Regions from separate parts of the Massilia sp. GER05 genome, predicted to be linked through region 2. Evidence: predicted binding sites of a transcription regulator. Region 2 holds the regulator's gene; each other region holds the start of a gene.
What was found. The regulator LexA, encoded in region 2, represses DNA repair genes until DNA is damaged. The targets are predictions, from matches to a motif close to ACTGTATNNNNATACAGT.

Region 1 (5,868 bases), 1.5 Mb from region 2:
AGTGGCGTCGGTCAAATAGGCGTTACGCGTGGGCACGGGGTGCCCACCCAACGTTTGGCGATCGAGCGGTAGGGTGGGAATTGGGGCCTGGGGGTCCCAAATGACACGTGCCCACCATGCATCACCGTCGAAATTACGCCTTGGCTTCGCCGCCCAGTGCCTCGACCAGGTCGGTCAGCATCTTGGCCAGCTCGCCGGTCATCAGCATGATGTCGTTATCAAAACGCTCGTCGTCGCTGTAGGTGATCGTTTCGTTTTCCTTGATCACATCCAGCGGCTTGATGCCCTTGACGGCCAGCTGCTCGGTCAGCACGAACGAGATGCGGCTGTTCCACGTCATGGCCAGGCGCGTGCACTGCTTGCCGTTGGCGATGTGGCGGCGGATGTCTTCCGGATCCAGCGAGTGCTTCACGTAGCGGACGGCGGCCTTGCTCTCGCCGGTGGCGCGCAGCTCCGTGTCCTGGTCGATCGTGAAGTTGTACGGCGCTTCGTCCGATTCCAGCCAGCCCGTCATCACGGCGACCGGCGATTTTTGCACGCGCAGCGATTCCAGCGGCAGCTTGTCGACGGCCTTCAGCAGCAGCTTGATGACGTCGTCGGCCTTGCTCGGGCTGGCGGCGTCGACGACGAGCCAGCCGTTGACCGGATCGATCCACGTCCACACGTTGCCGCGGATCGAGAACGCGCGCGGCAACAGCTCGTCGGCCACGCGTTCCTTGAGTTCCTTCATCGCCTTCTTGCCCGGCGGGAAGCCTTGCTGCTCTTCCAGCTCGGCGGCCTTGGCCTTGGCGACCTGGTTGATGACCGAGCTCGGCAGCAATTTCTTTTCCGTGCCCAGCATCATCAGCATCTGCTTGTTGACGACGTGAACGAGCTTGCCGTTGCCGCGTGGCGAATCCCAGCCCTGGCGCAGCAATTCGTTGCTGCTGGCCGGCGTGAACGCCTGCGACTGCAGGGCCTCTTCCATCTGTTCAGGGGAGAAATTCCACGGTGCGGGCAGGCGGTAGATCTGAAGATTCTTGAACCACATAACGTTGCTTCCAGTTATCTCGATATTTCAAAGGAACGACATTCTACACGCTGACTGGCGGCAAAATTCACGTCGTCGACAAGGGATTTTTATTGTGTTGCACGTTCGTCAAACAAGCTCAGCTGCTCGACCGTTTCCGTATCGCTCAGGCGCACGCCGACGCCCAGCAGCCGCACGGGACGGCTCGCCCGCAGCCAGCCCGTCTCCATCAGGTGACGGAATGTCGTCATGTTCGGCGCGTAGCCCACGCACTCGACGGTCGTACGCTGGAAGTCGGCAAATTTGATCTTCACGAACAATTTATTGATGAATTTTTCAGCATTGTTGCGCTTGATGCGGCCGAGCAGATGCTCGTACAAGTCCGGCAACAACGCGAGGCAGCCATCCAGGTCGGGGACGTCCGGCGTGTACGTCTCCTCCGTGCTGATCGACTTGCGCTCGCGCACCGGATTCACGTCGCGGTAGTCGATGCCGCGGCACAAATCATACAGCCGCGCGCCGAACGAGCCGAAGTGTTGCTGCAGCTTGTCCATATTCCAGTCGCGCAGGTCGCCGCACGTCTGCGCGCCGAGGCGATGCAGCTTCGCGGCCGTCACCTTCCCTACCCCGAATAACTTCTTCACAGGCAGCACGGCGACGAACGCGTCGACCTCATCCGGCCGCACGAGGAACAGTCCATCGGGCTTGTTCCAGTCGCTGGCGATCTTGGCGACGAACTTGTTCGGCGCCACGCCGGCCGACGCCGTGATGCCGACCGTTTCATGAATGCGGCGGCGAATCTCTTGCGCGATCAAGGTCGCGCTGCCCTTGCAATGCGGCGAGTTCGTCACGTCGAGATAGGCTTCGTCCAGCGACAGCGGCTCCACGAGGTCCGTGTAGTCGCGGTAGATGTCCATGATCTGGCGCGACGCGACCCGGTACTTTTCCATGTTCGGTGGAATCAGGATCAGGTCCGGGCACAGCTTGACCGCCTGCGCGGTGGCCATCGCCGAATGGATGCCGAAGCGGCGCGCCTCGTAGTTGCAGGTGGCGACCACGCCGCGCTGCTCGGCCCGCCCGCCGACGGCCAGCGGCCGCCCGCGCAGGGACGGGTCGTCGCGCATCTCGACGGATGCGTAAAAACAATCGCAATCGCAGTGGATGATCTTGCGGACGGGAGCGTTCACGGTGGCGGTCGCCCGCGCCGAGCGACTACTGTAATTGCATACAGTATCGCTGGGAATTAGGAATAGTGCAAGAGGGAACGCCGCCGCGGGGATGCGGCGGCGGGTAGAGAGGACTTATTTGGTGACGCTGGAGTAACTGCACGACTTGGCGATGCGATAGGCCGGATCGCCGAACACCGAGTTCGAGCATTTCACGGAGCCGGTGAAGGTCTTCGTCACATAGCTCGTGGCGGTGCCGTAGCGCACGTCGCGCGTGCCGGTGAACGAACAGGTGCCGTTCTCGCCGGCGCAATACGTCCAGGTCGGGGTCGTCGTCGTCGTGGTCGTCGAGCCCAGCGCCGCGTTCACGGCGGCGGCCGCGTTGACGATGCCGGCGCCGCAGCCCGAGCACGCGGCCGGGAAGGCGCGCGCCGTCGACTTCAGCTTGGCGGCCACGTCATCCGGCGTCAGGTTCGGATTCGCCGACAGCATCAGCGCGACGACGCCGGCCACGTGCGGCGTCGCCATCGACGTGCCCATGTACCAGGCGTAATTGTCCGATGCCGGCGTCGTCGTGCCCGCGTTCAAGGTCGACAGGATGCCGGCGCCGTTGTCGCCGCCCGGGGCCGCAATGGTGACGTTGGTGCCGTAGTTCGAATACGACGCCTTGCCGCCCGCACGGTTCGTCGCCGCGACGGTGATCACGCCCGCGCAGTTGGCCGGGTTCGAATTGATCGCATTCGTGTTCGAGTTGCCGGCCGCGACGACAACCACGGCGCCGCGCGAGCGGGCACTGTTGATCGCATTCTGCGTCGTGGTGTCGCAGGCGCCGGTGCCGCCCAGCGACAGGTTCAGCACGCGCGCCTTGTTCGCATTGGCGGACACGCCGGTCACGGTGCCGCCCGACGCCCAGACGATGGCGTCGGCGATGTCGGACGTGTAGCCGCCGCAACGGCCCAGCACGCGCGCCGGGACGATCTTGGCGTTATAGGCGATGCCCGCGATGCCCATGCCGTTGTTGGTCTTCGCGGCGATCGTGCCGGCCACGTGCGTGCCGTGCCAGCTCGAGTTCTGGTCCGCGGCCGGAACGCCCGTGCCGCAGCTGCCGGCCGGGGCCCAGTCGCCCGGGTCGCTGGCGTCGGTGTCGCGGCCGCCGCCGTCATTGGCGATCGTGGTCGTCGAGATGAAGTCATAGCCCTGCAGGATCTGGCCCGACAGGTCGGCGTGCGGACGGTAGCCCGTGTCGATCACGGCCACGTTGATGCCGGCGCCGGTCGACTTGTCCCAGGCGGCGGGCGCGTTGATGCCGCCGGTGGCTTCGTACAGGTCCCACTGCTGGGTATAGCTGGGGTCGGTCGGGGTGGCCAGCGGGACCATGATGCGGTCCGGCTCGGCGTACTCGACGTTGGCGTCGCGCGACTTCAGTTCGGCGGCCAGCTGGCGCGCCTCGTCGAGCGACATCGTGCGGTTGAGTTGCAGCACGTTCGCGCCGTTCGCCGTCGCGCGCAGCGCGCGCATCGTGGCGCCATAGGTCTGGCCGGCGCGGTCGATCAGGGCCTGGCGTGCGCGGTCGATGCCGCGTGCGGCCACGCCGGTCTTCGACGTGTCGCTGTCGCCCTTGTACTTGACGATGATGCGGTCCGTCTGGACGACGGCGTGATTGGTCTGCGCCACGGCCTGGCCGGCGAAACCTGCGGCAACGAGGGCCGCTGCACAAATTTTCAACAACGAAGAGATCTTGCGGCGCTGCGTCATGCTGCATCCTTTTCAGAAAACCGAACTGTGCAGCGTAACGAAAAACGGCCCGCATGGGGCCGCTTTTCGGGGTTTTTACAACAGGAAAGTTTCGTTAAGTAATTGAATTTTAACGGTTATGAGTCCAGTTATAACGCATTACCAGGTGAGCTTGAGCGTGTACTTGCCGCTGGTCGAACCGGTGCCGCCGCTGTAGTAGACGACGCGTACATAACGGGTCACCGTGGTCGAGCCCGTGTTGGACGACGTGGCGGTATCCGCGGTGCCCGTGCCGTTTTCGCTACGTGCCAGCAAGGTGCCCGCGCTGTTGTAGATGTACAGGTCGTAGTCCGAGCTCGAATTCGGCGTCATCGTCGCGCTCAGGGTTTTACCGGCCGGAAGCTGGACAGAGAAATAATCCGTGTCCGTCGAGCTGCCCATCGCGGCATTGACCGTCGTGCCGGACGTCGTCACGCCGTTGGCCGTGCCGAGCGTGTTGTTCGACTCCGTTTCCGAAATCGTCGTGCCCGTACCGCCACCCGTGCCGGCCGCTGCATCCACCGCGGCCGAGGCGTCCACGATACCGGTGCCGCAGCCCGAGCAGCTGGCCGGGAACGGACGCGTGCTCGACTTCAGGCGCGACTCGACCTCGTCCGGCGTCAAGTTCGGGTTCTTGGCCAGCATCAGCGCGACGACACCGGCCACGTGCGGCGTCGCCATCGACGTCCCCATATAGCCCGCGTAGCTGTCGGCGCCCGGCGACTTGGTGCCGGCGTTCAAGGTGGACAGGATGGCCGCGCCGCTGTCGCCGCCCGGTGCCGCGACGTCGACCACGGTGCCGTAGTTCGAGTAGGAGGCTCGGCCGCCGGAGCGGTTCGTTGCCGCCACCGTGATCACGCCCGCGCAGTTGGCCGGGTTGCTGTTGCTCGCGTTCTGGGACTCGTTGCCGGCCGCCACGACGATCACGGTGCCGCGCGAACGGGCGCTGTTGATCGCGTTCTGCGTCGTCGTGTCGCACGCGCCGCCGCCGCCCAGCGACATATTGATCACCTGGGCGCGCGCCGCGATGGCCGGCACGCCGGACACGGTGCCGCCCGATGCCCAGATGATGCCGTCGGCGATGTCGGACGTGTAGCCGCCGCACTTGCCGAGCACGCGCACGGGCACGACCTTGGCGCCGTATGCGACGCCGGCGACGCCCGTGCTGTTGTTCGTCGCCGCAGCGATGGTGCCGGCCACGTGGGTGCCGTGCCAGCTCGAGTTCGACGCCGGTTCACCGGCCCCGCACTCGCCTGCCGCGGTCCAGTCGCCCGGATCGCTGGCGTCGCTGTCGCGGCCGTTGCCGTCGTTCGCGATAGCGGTATCGGAAATGAAGTCATAGCCGGCCAGGATCTGGCCCGACAGGTCGGCGTGCGGGCGGTAGCCGGTGTCGATCACGGCCACGCGGATGCCGGTCCCGGTCGACTTGTCCCAGGCGGCCGGCGCGTTCAGGCCGCCGGTCGCTTCGAAGAAATCCCACTGCTGGCTGTACATCGAGTCGTTCGGCGTGAACAGCGGATGCATCATGCGGTCCGGCTCGGCGTACTCGACGGAAGGATCGCGCGACTTCAGCTCTGCCGCCAGCTTGGCGGCATCGGCCAGCGACACCTTGCGGTCCAGCTTGAAGACGCGGGCGCCGGTGGCGATCGAATGCGACGCCTTCACCAGCATGCCGAACTGCTGGCCGGCGCGGTCGACCACGGCCTTGCGCGAGGCGGACAGCGGCATCGCACGTGCGACCGATACCTGCCCGCCCTTGGAGACGACCGGTGCACTCTCGTCCTTGTACTTGACGATGATGCGGTCGGTCTGGTCCGAGACGGCCACACGCTGCGCGGCGTGTGTGGCCGGCACGTCCGCAGGCACCCCCGCGCCCGCAACGCCGGCGCCGAGACCGAGGACGGCCGCGGCGCACAGTTT
Region 2 (5,868 bases):
CTTCGGCACCGGCATGGCCGCCATCGGCGCGCTCGCGCAGGCGCTGCTGCGCGCGGGCGACCACGTCGTGTCGTCCTCGTTCCTGTTCGGGAATACCAACAGCCTGTGGAACACGGTGGCCGCGCAGGGCACGGAAGTATCGTTCGTCGATGCGACCGACGTCGCGAACGTGGAAGCCGCGCTGAAGCCGAACACGCGCCTCGTGTTCGTCGAGACGATCGCCAACCCGCGCACGCAGATCGCGGACCTGGCCCGCATCGGTGAGCTGTGCCGCGCGCGCGGCATCCTGTACGTCGTCGACAACACGATGACGACGCCCTACCTGTTCCGTCCGAAGGCGGTCGGCGCGGGCCTCGTCGTGAACGCGCTGACGAAATCGATCGGCGGCCACGGCATGGCGCTGGGCGGCGCGCTGACGGACACCGGCGTGTTCGACTGGAGCGCCTATCCGAACATCGCCGACAACTTCCGCCGCCAGCCGCCCGCCGCGCAGGGCATGGCCCAGCTGCGCGCGAAAGCGCTGCGCGACTTCGGCGCATCGCTGGCGCCGGAAGCGGCTCACCACATCGCGGTCGGCGCCGAAACGCTCGCGCTGCGCATGGAGCGCACGTGCGCGAACGCGCTGGCATTGGCACGCATGCTCGAGGCCGATGATCGCGTCGCCGCCGTCCACTATCCCGGCCTGGAATCGCACCCGCAGCACAAGCTGGCGTCCGAACAGTTCCGCGCGTACGGCTCGCTGTTCAGCTTCGAGCTGAAGGAGGGCATCGACTGCTTCGATTACCTGAACCGCCTGAAGGTCGCGATTCCCGCATCGAACCTGGGCGACACGCGCACGCTCGTCATCCCGGTCGCGCACACGATCTTCTTCGAGATGGGCGCCGAGCGCCGCGCCAGCATGGGCATCGCGGAATCGCTGATCCGCGTGTCCGTGGGTATCGAGGATACGGCCGACCTGCTGGCCGATTTCGGCGCTGCATTGAACGGTTGAGCGGGCGGGGCGCTGCGGTTATGATCGTCCTGTTCCCCATCTTGATTCATAGACTGCACACCCCATGAAGACTGCCCTGTTTTGCGCCGCACTGCTGTGCGGTGGTGTCGCAATCGCCGCCGAGCCCGGCGCGAAATTATCTGTGAAAGGCGCGCCCGCGAAAGGTGCTGCCGCGAAGCCGGCCGCCGTCGCATCGTCCGCCAACGCTGCCGCCGAGCTTGCCGAAGCGGACGCTTTGTTCGCGAAGAAATCGTATCCGGAAGCGCTGGCGAAATACACGAAGCTGGCGAACGCCGGCAACGTGATGGCCCAGCAGCACCTGGGCGAAATGTATTTCTACGGCGAGGCGGGCGGCGTCGACATGGACAAGGCCGCGCAATGGTTCCAGAAGGCGGCCGCGAAGGGCAATGCCGTCGCCATCGCGTCGCTCGAGTTGATGAAGCAGCGCGAGGCGCGCCGTGCCGACCTCGACTACTGGATCGCGAAATACGACGGCTCCGACCTGCGCACGAACGATTACCGTTGCCCGGCGCCGCGCTTCCCGGTCATGTCCAAGGTCAACGAGGAAATCGATTATTACAGCGGCAAGATGAAGGATTGGGAAGCGTGCCACAACCGCTGGGTGAAGCAGCTGAACGCCTCCCTGCCGCTGGCGAAACGCATCCCGGAAGACATCGCGAAGCTGATGACGAAGGATGAGACGGAGAAGGCGAACGCGCACCTGAAGGAAGTCGGCGATCGGCTGGCGGAAGACACCAAGGTGGCCGGCAGGATGGTCGTGGCGGACTTCGACGCCTGGCGCGCGGGCACGGAAGCCTATGTCAAGGAACACAACGAGATGGTCAAGAACGCGCCGCCGCCGGATAACGACAAGTGATGTCTAGCGGCCGCATGTGAAATGGCCGCGGTTCGGCAGGCCGGGGCCGGACTTCTCCTGGAAGAGCACGCCTTGCTCGCCTTTCGCGGTCGTGCGCTTGCCCTGGCCGAGCGCCGTGACGTTGCCGGCACCCGTCGGCGCTCGTTCGGCGCATGCGGCGCGCCATGTGACCAGCGGTGCCAGGCCGTCCAGGCTGATGGCGGCCGGGCAGCGCGTCAGAACAGTGCTGGAAAACATGGTAAGGATCCCGATGTCAGGTTGCGAGGCGGTGTAGGGGAGCCTTGTCGAAGCCGCAACTCTGTCGCCGTTGTTTGCAACTAATCGACATGAGGCGTACGCATAACCCGGGTGATAACGCCTTGCTGTATCATGCGGCTCCTGAAAACGAAGCCTGCATATGCTCATCATCACCATCAAACAGGGCAAGGAAAAAAGCCTGCTGTCCGGCGATCCATGGATTTATTTGTCCGCCATCGAGAAAGTCGAGGGACGGCCCCAGGAGCGCGGCAAACCCGGCGTCACTGCAATCGTGCAGTCGTCGGCACGCCAGTTTCTGGCGCGCGCGGCCTATAACGCCAAGTCGCAGATCGCGGCCCGCGTCTGGACCCTGCGCGAGGACGAGCCGGTCGATCACGCCATGATGAAACGGCGCGTGCAGGCCGCGGTCGCGCGGCGCGCCGTCGCCGTGCGCAACGCCGATCCGCAAGCCCTGACCCTGGTGATCGATGGCGAAAAAGACGGCCTGCCGGGGCTGCTGGTGCACAGCTATGGCGGGACCGGCGGTTACCTGGTGTGCCAGTTCAACGCTGCCGGTGTCGACGCGTGGAAAGTGACCATCGTGCAGGCCCTGCTCGCGGCCACGGGTTGTTCCAATGTATTCGAACGCAGCGACGAGCTGTTGCGCAAAGGGGAGGGGCTACCTGTCATCTGGCGCGCCCTGGCCGGCGACGAGCCGCCGCAGCGCCTGATGGTGCGTGACGGCAGCCGGCTGCTGCCGACGGATATCCGTACCGGTTTCGTCTATCCGCGCTGAGCGCACGATAAAACGACGAGGCCCGCATGACGCGGGCCTGTGTGCAGGTGGGAGGTTAGTGCCAGGACCGCAAGAGTCCGACCGCCAGGCCTTCCAGTGCGAACTCGTCGGTCCTCGGATCGACGGTAATCACGGAAAAGTCCGGATTCTCCGGCAACAGTTCGATCGTGGAACCGGTCTTGCGGTAGCGCTTGACCGTCACTTCGTCGCCGATGCGGGCGACGACGATCTGGCCATTCTTCGCGTTGTCGACCTTCTTGACGGCGAGGAAGTCGCCGTCGCAGATGCCGGCGTCGCGCATCGACCAGCCCTTGACCTTCAACAGGAAGTCGGGCTTGCTCGAGAACATGGCCGGATCGACCGAATAGGTCGCTTCGACGTGTTCCTGGGCGAGGATGGGCGAACCCGCCGCGACGCGGCCGACGAGCGGCAGCGACATCAGGTTCGGCGGAATCGGCGGCACGAAGGCAGGCACTGCGGCCGCAGCGGCGGCCTTGGATTCGACGGACTGGCCGACGAGGCGGATACCGCGCGAGGTACCCGGGGAAATTTCGATCGCGCCTTTACGGGCCAGGGCCTGCAGGTGTTCCTCGGCGGCATTGGCCGAGCGGAAGCCAAGCTCCTGGGCGATTTCGGCGCGGGTCGGCGGGAAGCCGGTGTTGTCGATGGCTTCCTTGATCAGGTTGAGGATCTGTTCTTGCCGTGCGGTGAGCTTAAGCATGTTCGTCTTCGTTGGTACGGGGTCAGACTGTATTTTTGTACAGTATTGCGCCACGCGCAAGGGGATTTCAAGTTTTTTTTGCGCTGCGGTACGCAGCGCACGTCCACAACCTTTTGAGGTGCGGCACGCAGCGCACGTCCATAACCATTTGCGGTGCGGTACGCGGCGCACGTGCACAGTCCCATTGAGCACTTGACGGTTTTGCTGTTATAATGTTGGGCTTTCCCTTCCCACACTCGTCTTGACGCCGAGGTGGGCATTTGTTTAAACGTCCTTAAGGAGTGTTTCATGCGTCATTATGAAATCGTGTTTATCGTCCACCCGGACCAGAGCGAGCAGGTCCCGGCGATGATCGAACGCTACAAGACTACGGTCACCTCGCGCGGCGGCAACATCCACCGCGTCGAAGATTGGGGCCGTCGTCAAATGGCTTACCAGATCCAGAAGCTGCCGAAGGCACACTACATCTGCCTGAACATCGAGTGCGACAACGAGACCCTGGTCGAGCTGGAAACCGCATTCAAATTCAATGATGCCGTGCTGCGTCACCTGACCGTGAAGATGAAGAAAGCTGAAACCGCACCGTCGCCGATGATGAAGTCGGTCCAGCGCGAAGACGCAGCCAAGAGCCACCGCGCCGAGCAGGCCGCCGCTCCGGCCGCCGCAGCCTAAATCTCGCGGGAGCACCGAGCTGTAATACGTGAACGAGCTGTCCCTGGTCGCAAGCATCCTGGAACGCGACGTCCTGCGCTACACCCCGGCCGGCATCCCCATCGTGGGCGGCATCCTGCAACACGGATCGACGCAGACGGAGGCGAGGATGGACAGGCAGGTCGAATTCGAGATTTCCGCGGTTGCCGCGGGCGAGATTTCGGGACGATTTGCCAACGCCGAGTTGGGTGCGATGTACCGCTTCACGGGATTCTTGGCCAGGAAAAGTCGTCACAGCAAAAGCTTGGTGTTTCACATCATTGATTTCAGTGCCGCATAAGCAGTAAGAAACTGCGGGTTGCGGGCACGTTTATAGATAGATACAGGAGCCTCAAAATGGCATTCGGTAAAAAGTTCGACAAAAACAAAGCTAAGCTCAAAGAGAAGCGCAAACAGCAGAACCCGCTGTTCAAGCGCAAGAAATTCTGCCGCTTCACCGCTGCAGGCGTGGAACAGGTTGACTACAAAGACGTCGACACCCTGAAGGATTTCGTCCAGGAAAACGGCAAGATCATGCCGGCACGCCTCACCGGCACCAAGGCTCACTACCAGCGTCAAGTGGACACCGCCATCAAGCGCGCCCGTTACCTGGCTCTGCTGCCGTACACCGACCTGCACAACGCTTAATCGTCGGTTACGACATCGAAGCATAGTCAGATTACTGGAGAATAAAATGCAAGTTATCCTGCTGGAAAAAGTCGTCAACGTCGGCAACCTGGGCGACGTCGTCAAGGTCAAGGACGGTTACGCCCGTAACTTCCTGATCCCGCAAAAAATGGCCCGTCGTGCAACGCAAGCTGCCGTGGCTGAATTCGAAGTCAAGCGCGCCGAACTGGAAAAAGCAGCTGCCGAGAAACTGGCTGCCGCTCAAGGCCAGGGCGACAAGCTGAACGGCATGACCGTCACCATCGCCCAGAAAGCCGGCGTCGACGGTCGTCTGTTCGGTTCCGTGACCAACTTCGACATCGCTGAAGCCCTGACCAAGCAAGGTTTCGCCGTCGAAAAGGCACAAGTGCGCATGCCGACCGGTCCGCTGAAGACCACCGGCGAGCACCCGGTGTCGGTCGCTCTGCACACCGACGTCGTGGTGGAAATCACCATCGCTGTCGTGGGCGAAGCCGCCTGATAAGAGTTTCAAGTAATACCGTCGTCCCCGCGCAGGCGGGGACCCAAGTTGCGACTTCGGATGCAAAGCTTGGGTCCCCGCCTCTGCGGGGACGTTTTTTTTTGCAACAGCAAAAAAAATTCGTTTTTGGAAACTCACCAATGATTTCAGCGCCTGATCGGGAACGGGTATAATGCCGGCCATGAACACCTCAGCAGACCCGCAGATCGAGTCGCTCCGCATCCCCCCGCATTCCATCGAAGCAGAACAGTCCGTCATTGGCGGCCTGCTGCGCGATAACGCGGCGTGGGACCGCATTGCCGACTTCATGCATGCGGAGGATTTTTACCGCTACGACCACCGGATCATCTTCGAACAGATGGTCCGCCTGATCAATGCCGGCAAGCCTGCCGACGTGATCACGGTGTAC
Region 3 (5,868 bases), 840 kb from region 2:
CGCGGTTGCGGTGGCCCCAGCGGGCGGCCGTGTACGTGATGATGGTGGACGGCGTCATGATGCCGACCATCGTCACGAGCACGCCGAACAGCGCGGCGGCCGTGCTGCCGGCGTTCATGCCGACGTGCCACCCCATCAGGGCGACGAACAGGACGTTCGGCCCCGGTGCGGCCTGGGCCAGCGCGATGGACTGGTTGAACTGTTCCTGGGTCAGCCAGTGGTGTTGCTCGACGAGGAAGCGGTGCATCTCCGACGACGTCGAGATGGCCCCGCCGACCGACATCAGCGACATCAGGAGGAAATGGCCGAACAAATTGAGCCAGTCGGCCCAGTCCAGCGCGAGGTGCAGGGGCGCCGTCATGATGCGAGCCGGCGGTACGCGAGGACGCAGCCCAGGCCGCCGAGGCCGAACAGCACCCAGGGGAGCGGACATTTGAGGAACGCGACGAGGATGAAGCCGGCCGCCGCGATGGCCAGGCACCAGGACAGGGGCAGCGGGCTTTTCTTCAGCGCGCTCGCCAGGCGCAGGCCGGCCGCGCCGATCAGGCCGGCACAGACGGCGGCCATGCCGTGCAGCGCGCCGGCCACGACGGGGCTGTCGGCGAAGCGGTCGTGCAGCACGGCCAGCCCGATGACGAGGATCAGGGGCACGGTCAGCAGGCCGGCCAGTGCGGCGAGCGCGCCGGCGATGCCGAAATGGCGGCCGCCGACCATCAGTGACAGGTTGACGACGTTCGGTCCGGGCATGATCTGGGCGACGGCCCAGTCTTCGATGAATTGTTCCTGGGTCAGCCAGCGCTTGCGGTCGACGATCTCGCGCTGGACGATGGCCAGCACGCCGCCGAAGCCCTGCAGGGCCAGCAAGGTGAAGGAAATGAACAGGTCGGAGAGGGAGCGGGGGCGGTTGGCGCTTTCGGACGGCGCGGTCGTGCCGGAGGGCGGGGAGCTGGGCGATGCATTCATGCCCCGATTATCGCGCCGCTCCCGGCATCCTGTCCATGTGGCGGCCCGGCGCTCCGGCGGTCCGGCGGTCCGGCGCTCCGGCGCTCCGGCGATCAGCCGCCGCCGATGCCCCGCATCACGCGTCCCGTGCCTTCGCATTCGGGACAGGTCTTGCCGTCGGCCAGCTTGCCGCTGCCGCCGCAGGTTTCGCACAGGTCTTCGCCGGCGCCTGGCGTGCCGGGTTCGGCTTCGTCGCCGGGTTTCAGGTCGGGATCGGGCATTGCGCTCATGGCGTCCTCGTGGTGGTTGGATAGACGAGGCCATTCTAGGCGCAGCGAAAACGGCGCGGCGCGCGCATGCGGCGCGGGTTTGTCATGAGGAATTCACAAACGAATGCCACATTGGATAAAAATTAATCTTGACTTTGGCCAAAGGTGGGAAATACTCGTTAGGCAGCAATCCCTTCAATCCATCAAAGTCAGGAACTGCGATGAACCAAGACACCCTCGAGCTCGAAGACGGTCAGGTGACCGTCCCTTACCAGCGGCGCGATACGCACCAGAAGGATATCGTCGACCTGGGCATTGCGCTCCAGCAGCGCAGCAATACGATGTCGGCCGTGGAATACCTGCGTTCGCAGAACGTCGGCAACGACGTCATCGAACGCGTGCTGACGGAGCCGGGCCGCAGGCGCTCCTGGTGCAGGTAAGGGTGCAGGCAGGCGACAAGCTCGACGGTTATGCACAGTCTTGCTCGGGTGCATCTTGCGAATATTCTCGATTCGTGTGTCACTTGACTTGGTAACTCATTGATTTTGTGAAGGTTGAGTTTTGCCCACGCAACGGGCAAATTGTTGAAACCCGCATTCCTGCTTGGTTTTGGCATGTCAAGAGGGTGTTTTTCCACAAACTTATACACAGTTTTTGTGGATATCTGAACAAGCCTTGTTGAAGAGGCAAGCGAGGCGGGCAGAGGCCGTGAGCGGCCGCGCCCGCTGACGCTGGTTTGCTACATTGCCATCTGCGCTTGCATAAAGATACTGGACAAATGTACAGTTGAGCATCTATCCTCAACCGCCATGTCCGTCGCCACCGCCACCCCCGTTTCCCAGCCCGCCGCGCCCGCCGATCCGTTCGCCGGCCTGAATCCCGAGCAGCGCGCCGCCGTCGAGCACGACGTGGGTGCGGGGATGGTCCGGCCGCTGCTGGTGGTCGCGGGCGCCGGCTCGGGCAAGACGAATACGCTGGCGCACCGGGTGGCGAAGCTGATCCTGACGGGGAGCGATCCGCAGCGCATCCTGCTGCTGACGTTTTCGCGCCGGGCGGCCAATGAGATGGGCCAGCGCGCCGCCGGCGTGCTGCAGCGCGTGCTGGGCATGTCGACGGCCGTGGGCAGCCTGCCGTGGGCCGGCACATTCCACAGCATCGGGGCCCGCCTGCTGCGCGAATACGCGGGCCGGATCGGGCTGGAAGCCTCGTTCACGATCCACGACCGCGCCGACTCCGAAGACTTGATGGGCCTCGTGCGCCAGGACGTGGGCCTGGGCGCCGCCACCGGCCAGAAACGCTTTCCGCTGAAGGGCACATGCCTCGCGATCTATTCGCGCGTCGTCAATTCCCGCGAGCCGCTGGCCGACGTGCTGCAGTCGACCTTCCCGTGGTGCAGCGAATGGGAAGAGCAGCTCAAGCGCCTGTTCGGCGCCTACGTCGACGCCAAGCAGGAACAGAACGTCCTCGACTACGACGACCTGCTGCTGTTCTGGGCCGAGATGGCGTCCGATCCGGAGCTCGGGCCGGAACTGGGCGCGCTGTTCGACCACGTGCTCGTCGACGAATACCAGGACACGAACCGCCTGCAGGCCGCGATCCTGCAAGGCATGAAGCCGGACGGGCGGGGCGTGATGGTCGTCGGCGACGATGCGCAGTCGATCTATTCGTTCCGCGGCGCGACGGTGCGCAACATCCTCGACTTTCCGAAGCAGTTCGGCGAGCACACGACGATGATTACGCTGGACCGCAACTACCGCTCGACGCAGCCCATCCTCGACGCGTCGAACGCCGTCATCGCCGCCGCGCTGGAGCGCCATGCGAAGACCTTGTGGACCGATAAGGCCGCCACCGGCAAGCCGCAGCTCGTGCTGATCCCGGACGAGGCCGAGCAGGCCCGCTGGGTGTGCAACCGCGTGCTGGAACAGCGCGAGGCGGGCATCAAGCTGACGCAGCAGGCCGTGCTGTTCCGCGCCGCCAGCCACAGCGCCGCGCTGGAGCTCGAACTCGTGCGGCGCAATATCCCCTTCGTAAAATTCGGCGGCCTCAAATTCCTGGAAGCGGCGCATATCAAGGACGTGCTCGCCATGCTGCGCTTCGCCCAGAATCCGGCGGGCCGCGTGGCCGGCTTCCGCGTCGTGCAACTGATTCCGGGAATCGGCCCGGCGACGGCGGCCCGCCTGCTCGATGCGGTGGCGGAGGCGCCCGACCCCGTCGCGGCCGTCGACGCGTTTCCCGCGCCTCCGCGCGCCCAAGGGGAGTGGGAGCAATTTACCGCGCTGTTCCGCACCCTGCGCACGACGGGCCTGCGCTGGCCGCTGGAAATCGAACTCGTCTGCGACTGGTATCTGCCGCACCTCGAGCGCCTGCACGACGACGCAGCGGTCCGCGTGGCCGACCTCGACCAGCTGGTGGCGCTGGCGGGCGGCTATGGCTCGCGCGAGAACTTTCTCACCGAACTGACGCTCGACCCGCCGGAAGCAACGAGTGACCGCGCTGGCCCGCCGCTGCTGGACGAGGATTATCTGATCCTGTCGACGATCCACTCGTCCAAAGGGCAGGAGTGGAAGGCCGTGCACGTGCTGAACGTCGTCGACGGCTGCATCCCGTCCGACATGGCGACGGGCAGCGCGGAGGACATCGAGGAAGAGCGCCGCCTGCTGTACGTGGCGATGACGCGCGCGAAGGAACACCTGCACCTCATCGTCCCGAACCGTTTCTTCATCAAGCAGCAGGCGCAGATGGGCGACCGGCACGTCTATGCGCAGCGCACCCGCTTCGTCACGCCCGTCATGCTCAAGCACTTCGAGGAATGCGTCTGGACGAATGCCGAAACGTTGCAGGTGCGCAAACCGATGCCGGACAGCGTGCGAATGATGGTGCGCGAACGGGCCCGCAACGCCTGGAAATGAAAATAACGGCAAGATGACGGCAAAAGTGGGCAGAATCGGAACACTGTGACAAAGTTATCCACGCTGGGTCGATTTTGTAGGAATTTGCCTCATTTCCAGTGCCTGCTTAAAACACGAGCAACGGTAAGTCATTGATTTAATTGAGTTTGGTTTTTGCCCGTTCAATGGGCAGTTTGTTGAAACCCGCACCAATACTGGGCTTCCGGCTTGTCAAGAGGCGCTTGTCCACACAGTTATCCACATTTCTTGTGGATATTAAAATTAATCCCGTCGAATCAATGCCTTAGGTCGCGGACTTGATGCGGCATCGAGCATTTTCGGGTCGATTAGGATCAAGTCAACCGAGCGCCGCACGGAGTGCCGCCAGGGCGTCCAGCGCACCCAGCGCCACCCCGACGCCCCGGCCGGGACGCACGTCGGGCTCGCGCGGATTGATCCGCACGAGCGGCGCACCCTGCGCTTCGCACACGCGCCGCACGGAAGGCACGTCCGTGCCGGCCCCCAGTTCGATGACGACGAGGTTCGCCACCTGCGCGCGCCAGCGGTCGAGGCGGGCGTACTGCGCTTCGCTGCGGGCGTCCACCCAGCGGCCGTCGCCGAACATCAGGATGTTGGGCCGCGCCAGCGCGCCGCAGTGCGGACAACGGGGCAGCGGCGGCGTCATCAGGCAGGTCGCGGGATCGATGAGCGGATCGACGGCATCGGCCGGCCAGATCGCATCGCTGCACGGGCGCGTGCATTGCAGGTGGTGGATGGAACCGTGGCATTCCACGACACGGTCCTGGCCGAAGCCGGCGCGCTGGAACTGCCCGTCGACGTTGCTCGTGAAGACGAAGGCGCCGTGCTTCAGGCGCGCACCGAGGTCGCGCAGGATCGCGAAGCCCGCATGCGGGACCGTGGCGCGATACAGCGCGAGGCGGTGGCCGTAGAAGCCCCAGGCCAGTTCGGGATTGCTGTCGAAGTTGCGCGGATTCGCGATCTCGACGAAGCGGATGCCCAGCGCGGCCAGCGGCGGATAGGCGCGCCAGAAGCCGTGGTCGCCGCGGAAGTCGGGCAGGCCGGAATCGACGCCGATGCCGGCCCCGGCGCCGATCAGGAGACCGTCGGCATCGCGCAGCAGCGCGGCGGCCCGCGCAAGTTCGGCGGCGCTCACGCGGCGTCCCCTTCGTCGATGCGGCGCTGCAGATGTTCCAGCGCGGCCAGGAAGCGTGCGGCGGCGACGCCCGGCGGCCACGGTTCCCACGGTGCGCAGCCATACACGTCGACCAGCGGATCGTGCGCCAGCACGGCGGAGCGGATCTTCAGCGTCGTGCGCACTTCCTGCGCAGACCAGCCCGCCACGTGCACGGCTTCGCTGGCGGCGGCCAGGCGGTCGGCGCGCTTGTGGAGCCGGTGCTCGGCCGGCGTCCACGCTGGCAGGCGGTAGCGCAGGAACACGGCCTGTTCCAGGCGCCGCGTGAGGGCGCGAAAACCCTCGCCGAGGAACGGCTTGATCGGCGCGACGGCGTCGAAGCCGAGCAGGCCTTCTTCCGCGTCGTGCAACAGCTCGCGCAATTCGACGACGGGGGCGAGCGGCGTGGGCGATGCCGCGCGCCGCAGCAGCATCACGGCGATCGAATGCTGGGCCACGGACAGCGGCAGCGGCCACGCCGAGTGGCCGCCCCAGCGGTAGGTGCGCGCGAGGCCGAGGGCGAGGTCGCTGTCGTCCCAGTCGAACGGTGTCGGATTCAGCAGGTCGAGGCGCTTGC
Region 4 (5,868 bases), 880 kb from region 2:
GTAGCGGATGAAACAGGTGATGGGCATGATGGCTCCTCGTAACGTTGAAGCCCCATGGTAGTCACTGGCCCTCCCCCGATGCTTCGGCTAAGATCGAACCATGAGAGACGGACCGAATATCGCGAACATCGCCGCACTGATCGGCGACCAGGCGCGCGCCGAAGTGCTGAACGTGCTGATGAGCGGCATGGCACTGACGGCGACGGAACTGGCCGACGCCGCCGGCGTCACGCGCCAGACGATCAGCACGCACCTCGCCAAGCTGCGCGAGGCGGGCCTGCTCGCCGTGGAGGCGCAGGGGCGGCACCGTTATTTCCGCATCGCCGACGCCGACGTCGCGCACCTGCTCGAATCCATGATGGGCATCGCGTTCGGCACAGGATCCGTGCGCGTGCGTTCCAGTCCGCGCGAACCGGCGCTGCGCAAGGCGCGGGTCTGCTACGACCATCTCGCCGGCGAACTCGGGGTGCTCGTCTACGAAAGTCTGGCCCGGCGCGGCGCGTTCGCGCTGGATGCGGGCGGCGTCACCCTGACCGACCATGGCCGCGCACTGATCGCGGCCATCGGCATCGATCCACTGCCCTCCGCCACACGGCGGCCGCTGTGCCGGCATTGCCTGGACTGGAGCGAGCGCCGCCATCACCTGGCCGGCGCCCTCGGGACGGCGCTGCTGGACCGTTTCCAGCAACTGGGCTGGGCGCGCCGCGTGCCGGAATCGCGCGTGCTCGCGTTCAGCGCGGACGGCGAGGCGGCGCTCAGGGCCTGGCTGGACTGAGTCAGGTCGCCAGCGAGGGCCGGCCCGGCCCCAGGATCCGTGCCAGCAGCGGGCGCTTGACGGGCGCCGGCAGGCCGCGGTCGACGAGGGCTGCCCATTTCACGCTCAGCTGTTCGCAGGTGGCGCGCAGCACCGGATCGGCATCCGGCAGGCGCGCCAGCGCATTCAGGTGGCGCTCGATCACCGAGGCCAGTTTCACGCACGGCCCATCGCCGCTCGCGCGGTCGCAGGCATCCGCATTGTTCACGGTGTATTGCGACATCAGGTGCAGCAGCGCCGCCACGAGCAGTTCGTGGCGCGTGGTGCGCCGCCCGTCCGGCGTGTTCAGTTCGTCCAGCAGATCGTCGTCCATAAAGACTCCTCGCATAAATGAGAATGATTCTCGTTTAGATTATGGATCGGGACGAAGATGAACGCAAGCGCAATCTGCTCATTGCCGGACCAGCGCCATGAACCCGGCCGCAACCAGGACCATGCCACCGGCCGAGCCGTCGATCACCCGGCGCCGGGTGTCGTTCAGGCGGCGCTGTCCTGCCCGGCCCAGCGCAAGGCACAGCGAGGCGTACACGACCGCGCACCAGAACATGAAGGCCGCCGACAGGACGACCGCCTGCAGCGTCGTGTTGCCGCCGTGCCGGTCCATGAACTGGGGCAGGATGGCCACGTACACCATCATTCCCTTCGGATTGAGCAGGGACGTAAGAAAACCCTTGGCGAGCTGGTTCGTTACCCGCCCCTTCGGTACGACGAGCTCGCCGGAACGCAGCGCCGCCCGGATCATCTTCGAGGCCAGGTAGACCAGGTATGTGATACCGGCCCAGCGGATCGCCTCGAACAGGACGGGTGACGCCGCCACCACGGCCGCGAGGCCGAGCGCGACGAGAAAGGAATGGACGCAATAGCCGAGCAGCACGCCCGTCGTGGCGCGCAGTCCGGCCGGTGTGCCGCCGGACATCGCTTGCGACGCAATGAACAGGATGTCCGGGCCGGGCGTGCACACGAGCGGCAGGACGGTGACGGAAAACAGCAGGAGGGTATGTGTATTCATGACGACAGCGTACTGCGCCGCGCCAGAAATGTGCTTCCAGAGTCTTGTCAAAAGTCGCCCATATCAGGCAACATCTTTCTCATGGACGATTACGATCGAAAGATTCTTGCGGAACTACAGAAAGACGGACGACTTTCTCTCACCGACCTGGCGGAACGCATCGGCTTGAGCCTGTCGCCGTGCCACCGGCGCGTGCGCGCACTGGAAGACGCGGGGATCATCGCCGACTACCGGGCGACGATCGATCCGGCGGCCGTCGGACTGAATTTCGCGGCCATCGTGTTCGTCACCTTGCGCGCCACCGACCGGGAGAGCGTACGTGCCTTCGAAGTCGCCGTGCCCGGCGTTCCCGAAATCATCCAGGCGCAGCGCCTGTTCGGCGACCCGGACTACATTCTGAACGTCATCACGACGGACCTGGCGGCGTACCAGAAACTGTGGGACGACAGCCTGTCGACGTTGCCGAACGTGCTGCGGCTGACGTCGACGCTCGTGATGAAGAGCATCGTGCAGGGGCGGCCCCTGCCGCTGTGATCAGAGGCGGCTCATAGGCGGGTCTCGCGCGCGGCCCGCAGGAATTCATCCAGCACCGGCGTGCAGTCGAGCAGGTCGCCGCCCGTGGCGCGGTGGAATTCCGGATGCCATTGCAAGCCCATCACGAATGGCGCACGCTGGTAGCGGATCGCTTCGATGACGCCGTCCGGCTCGGACATCGCCTCCACGTGGATATCGCGGCCCAGGTCCTTGACGGCCTGGTGGTGGATCGAGTTCACGACGGCGCGTTCGTGCTGGGGAAACATCTTGCGCAGCGACGATCCATGCGGAAACATGATGGCGTGCCGGTGCGCGTCGTAGATGTCGTGCACGTGCGGCAGGGCGCCGGGCACGTTCGAGACGATATCCTGGTGCAAGGTGCCGCCGAACGCGACGTTGATCAGCTGGCAACCGCGGCAGATGCCCAGCACGGGCTTGCCCGCGTCGACGAATTCGTGCAGCAGTTCCAGTTCATACACGTCGCGCGCGCGGTCGCCGTTCCATTCGGGCCGCGTCGGCGTTTCGGAATACGTCATCGGCGACACGTCCGCCCCGCCCTGCAGCACGAGGCCGTCCAGGTGGCGCGCGTAATGACGCATCGTGATGTTGCTGGGGTGCAGCAGCCCGTTCGTATTGACAGTCGGGACCATGAACACGAGCACGTCGCGCGACATCACCCATTGCGCGATCGATTCCTCAAGGTATTGCAAGTTCTTGCTGCGCAGGCCTTTCGCGCCCTCTTCCGGATGGAAGATGCGGGCGGAGACGCCAATGCGCAGCGTGCGCCGCATGAAGTCGCGGTTGAACTTGTCGGTCAGCGCACGCCAGCGCGAGCGCAATACGCGGCCGGCCAAGTTCAACGGCGTGTCGTCGGTACGGAGGTAGCGCGACGCATTGCCGCCCGCTCGCCGGTCCGGCACCCTCGGCGGCGGTCCGGCGTCCGCTGGTTCATTAGCGTGCTTGTCATTGTCCTCAGCCATGATCTCAATATATCCTTGCGACGGTCGCGCACGATTCGTTTTAAGAAAAATATCGTTTTAGTAATGAAATCTCCGCACCCACCCGCATATGCACAGGATGCCGGGATGCCGCCGACTTGGCAATCCGTGCAACGAACACTTGCAAACTTGCGCTTAACAGGCAAAAATACTGTATTTTCATACAGTTGTTTTGGCCGCACGCCGCGTCCCGTCCTGTAGAACCCACCGCGTGAAGTCGCTTATTTTCCGCGCGACAAGATAGAATGCGCAGCATTCGAATGATTGAAGATCAAGCATGGCCACCAAGAAACCCGCACCCGATTACAGCGAATCATCCATCCGCGTCCTGAAAGGATTGGAGCCCGTCAAGCAGCGTCCGGGCATGTACACACGCACCGAGAATCCGCTGCACATTATCCAGGAAGTGATCGACAACGCCTCGGACGAGGCGCTGGGCGGCCACTGCAAGAACATCGACGTGACGATGAACGCGGACGGTTCCATCACCGTCGAGGACGACGGCCGCGGCATCCCGGTCGGCCTGCATCCGGAAGAAGGCGTCTCGACCGTCGAGATCGTGTTCACCCGCCTGCACGCCGGCGGCAAGTTCGACAAGGGCTCCGGTGGCGCCTACGCGTTCTCGGGCGGCCTGCACGGCGTCGGCGTGTCCGTCACGAACGCACTGTCGAAGCGCCTGGAAATCACGGTGTGGCGCAAGGACGACGACGGCAACGGCGTGCACAAGCTCGTGTTCGCCGACGGCGACGTCATCGAGCCGCTGACCTCCGAACCGTTCGAGCGCGGCGGCAAGAAGAACGGCACGCGCGTCACCGCCTGGCCGGACGGTAAATACTTCGATTCGCCGAACATCCCGATGACCGAGCTGCAGCGCCTGCTGCGCTCGAAAGCCGTGCTGCTGCCGGGCGTGACCGTCACGCTGACGAACGCCAAGACCGGCGACAAGCAGACCTGGCGCTACGACGAAGGCCTGCGCGGCTACCTGACGGAAGCGCTGGCGCAGACGGCCGGCGGCGGCCAGACCGTGATCCCGCTGTTCGAAGGCGCGCAGTACGCCGCCGCCGGCGATGAAGGCTTTGCCGAGGGCGAAGGCGCGGCGTGGGTCGTGGCCTGGACCGAGGAAGGTTCGGTGGTGCGCGAATCCTATGTCAACCTGATCCCGACGGTCAGCGGCGGCACGCACGAGTCCGGCCTGCGCGACGGCCTGTTCGGCGCCGTGAAGGGCTTCGTCGAGATGCACTCGCTGCTGCCGAAGGGCGTCAAGCTGCTGCCGGAAGACGTGTTCGCGCGCGTCTCGTTCGTGCTGTCCGCGAAAGTGCTGGACCCGCAATTCCAGGGCCAGACGAAGGAACGCCTGAACTCGCGCGACGCGGTGAAACTCGTGTCGTCGTTCACCAAGCCGCCGCTCGAACTGTGGCTGAACCAGCACGTCGAATACGGCCGCAAGCTGGCGGAACTCGTCATCAAGCAGGCGCAATCGCGTCTCCGTTCGCTGCAAAAAGTCGAGAAGAAGAAGTCGTCCGGCGTGGCCGTTTTGCCGGGCAAGCTGACCGACTGCGAATCGACGGACATCACGCGCAACGAGCTGTTCCTCGTCGAGGGCGATTCGGCGGGCGGTTCCGCCAAGATGGGCCGCGACAAGGAATTCCAGGCGATCCTGCCGCTGCGCGGCAAGGTGCTGAACACGTGGGAAACGGACCGCGACCGCCTGTTCGCCAACAACGAGATCCACGACATCGCGGTGGCGATCGGCGTCGATCCGCACGGCCCGGACGACAGCCCGGACCTGTCCGGCCTGCGCTACGGGAAGATCTGCATCCTCTCCGATGCGGACGTCGACGGCTCGCACATCCAGGTCCTGCTGCTGACCCTCTTCTTCAAGCATTTCCCTGCCCTCTTCAAGAACGGCCACGTATGCGTCGCGCGCCCGCCGCTGTACCGCGTGGACGTGCCGGCGCGCGGGAAGAAGCCGATCCAGAAGCTGTACGCGCTGGACGACGGCGAACTGCTCGCCATCGAGGACAAGCTGAAAAAAGAAGGCCTGAAGGAAGGCGTGTGGAGCATCTCCCGCTTCAAGGGCCTGGGCGAGATGAACGCCGAGCAGCTGTGGGAAACGACGATGAACCCGGACACCCGCCGCCTGCTGCCGGTGGCCTTCGGCGACTACGGCCTGGCCGAATCGTCGGCGCGCTTCAACATGCTGATGGGTAAAGGCGAAGCTGCCGCCCGTCGCGCGTGGCTCGAGGAGCACGGGAACGAGACGGAAGCGGACATTTGACGCGCACGTAGCGCGTGGGCACGGGGTGCCCACCCTACGTTACCTGCAACGCCGTGGGGTGGGCTCCCCGAGCCCACGCGACGCAGCCCGAAAAGAATCGAACATACAAGATCATGACGCAAGCAAGCCTCTTCGAACAAACCACTCCCCCCGGCGGCGGCGGCGGCGATGACGCCGAGACGCTGACCCTCTCGACTTTCGCCGAGCGCGCGTACCTGGACTATGCCGTCTCGGT

Region 1: the regulator LexA is predicted to act here: its motif matches at 2,224-2,241, upstream of dinB (DNA polymerase IV).
Region 3: the regulator LexA is predicted to act here: its motif matches at 1,981-1,998, upstream of ACL58G_RS16140 (ATP-dependent helicase).
Region 4: the regulator LexA is predicted to act here: its motif matches at 3,506-3,523, upstream of ACL58G_RS08410 (DNA topoisomerase IV subunit B).

Annotation. Positions count from the first base shown of each region.
Region 1 is NZ_CP178858.1:1,266,873-1,272,740, reverse strand. Features, by position in the region: gene ACL58G_RS05685 (catalase) at 1-19, shown strand, start outside; gene ACL58G_RS05680 (recombination-associated protein RdgC) at 134-1,030, opposite strand; gene dinB (DNA polymerase IV) at 1,120-2,196, opposite strand; gene ACL58G_RS05670 (S8 family peptidase) at 2,311-3,930, opposite strand; gene ACL58G_RS05665 (S8 family peptidase) at 4,069-5,868, opposite strand, start outside.
Region 2 is NZ_CP178858.1:2,744,396-2,750,263, forward strand. Features, by position in the region: gene ACL58G_RS12275 (cystathionine gamma-synthase family protein) at 1-991, shown strand, start outside; gene ACL58G_RS12280 (tetratricopeptide repeat protein) at 1,056-1,868, shown strand; gene ACL58G_RS12285 (hypothetical protein) at 1,872-2,105, opposite strand; gene ACL58G_RS12290 (SAM-dependent methyltransferase) at 2,266-2,901, shown strand; gene lexA (transcriptional repressor LexA) at 2,957-3,622, opposite strand; gene rpsF (30S ribosomal protein S6) at 3,911-4,294, shown strand; gene priB (primosomal replication protein N) at 4,323-4,613, shown strand; gene rpsR (30S ribosomal protein S18) at 4,670-4,960, shown strand; gene rplI (50S ribosomal protein L9) at 5,007-5,459, shown strand; gene ACL58G_RS12320 (replicative DNA helicase) at 5,641-5,868, shown strand, end outside.
Region 3 is NZ_CP178858.1:3,579,869-3,585,736, forward strand. Features, by position in the region: gene ACL58G_RS16120 (chromate transporter) at 1-361, opposite strand, end outside; gene ACL58G_RS16125 (chromate transporter) at 358-963, opposite strand; gene ACL58G_RS16130 (hypothetical protein) at 1,056-1,232, opposite strand; gene ACL58G_RS16135 (hypothetical protein) at 1,433-1,651, shown strand; gene ACL58G_RS16140 (ATP-dependent helicase) at 2,021-4,120, shown strand; gene ACL58G_RS16145 (SIR2 family NAD-dependent protein deacylase) at 4,458-5,273, opposite strand; gene ACL58G_RS16150 (phosphohydrolase) at 5,270-5,868, opposite strand, start outside.
Region 4 is NZ_CP178858.1:1,861,269-1,867,136, reverse strand. Features, by position in the region: gene ACL58G_RS08440 (NIPSNAP family protein) at 1-27, opposite strand, end outside; gene ACL58G_RS08435 (ArsR/SmtB family transcription factor) at 101-775, shown strand; gene ACL58G_RS08430 (hypothetical protein) at 777-1,127, opposite strand; gene ACL58G_RS08425 (LysE family translocator) at 1,206-1,823, opposite strand; gene ACL58G_RS08420 (Lrp/AsnC family transcriptional regulator) at 1,905-2,357, shown strand; gene ACL58G_RS08415 (gamma-glutamyl-gamma-aminobutyrate hydrolase family protein) at 2,369-3,337, opposite strand; gene ACL58G_RS08410 (DNA topoisomerase IV subunit B) at 3,633-5,633, shown strand; gene parC (DNA topoisomerase IV subunit A) at 5,747-5,868, shown strand, end outside.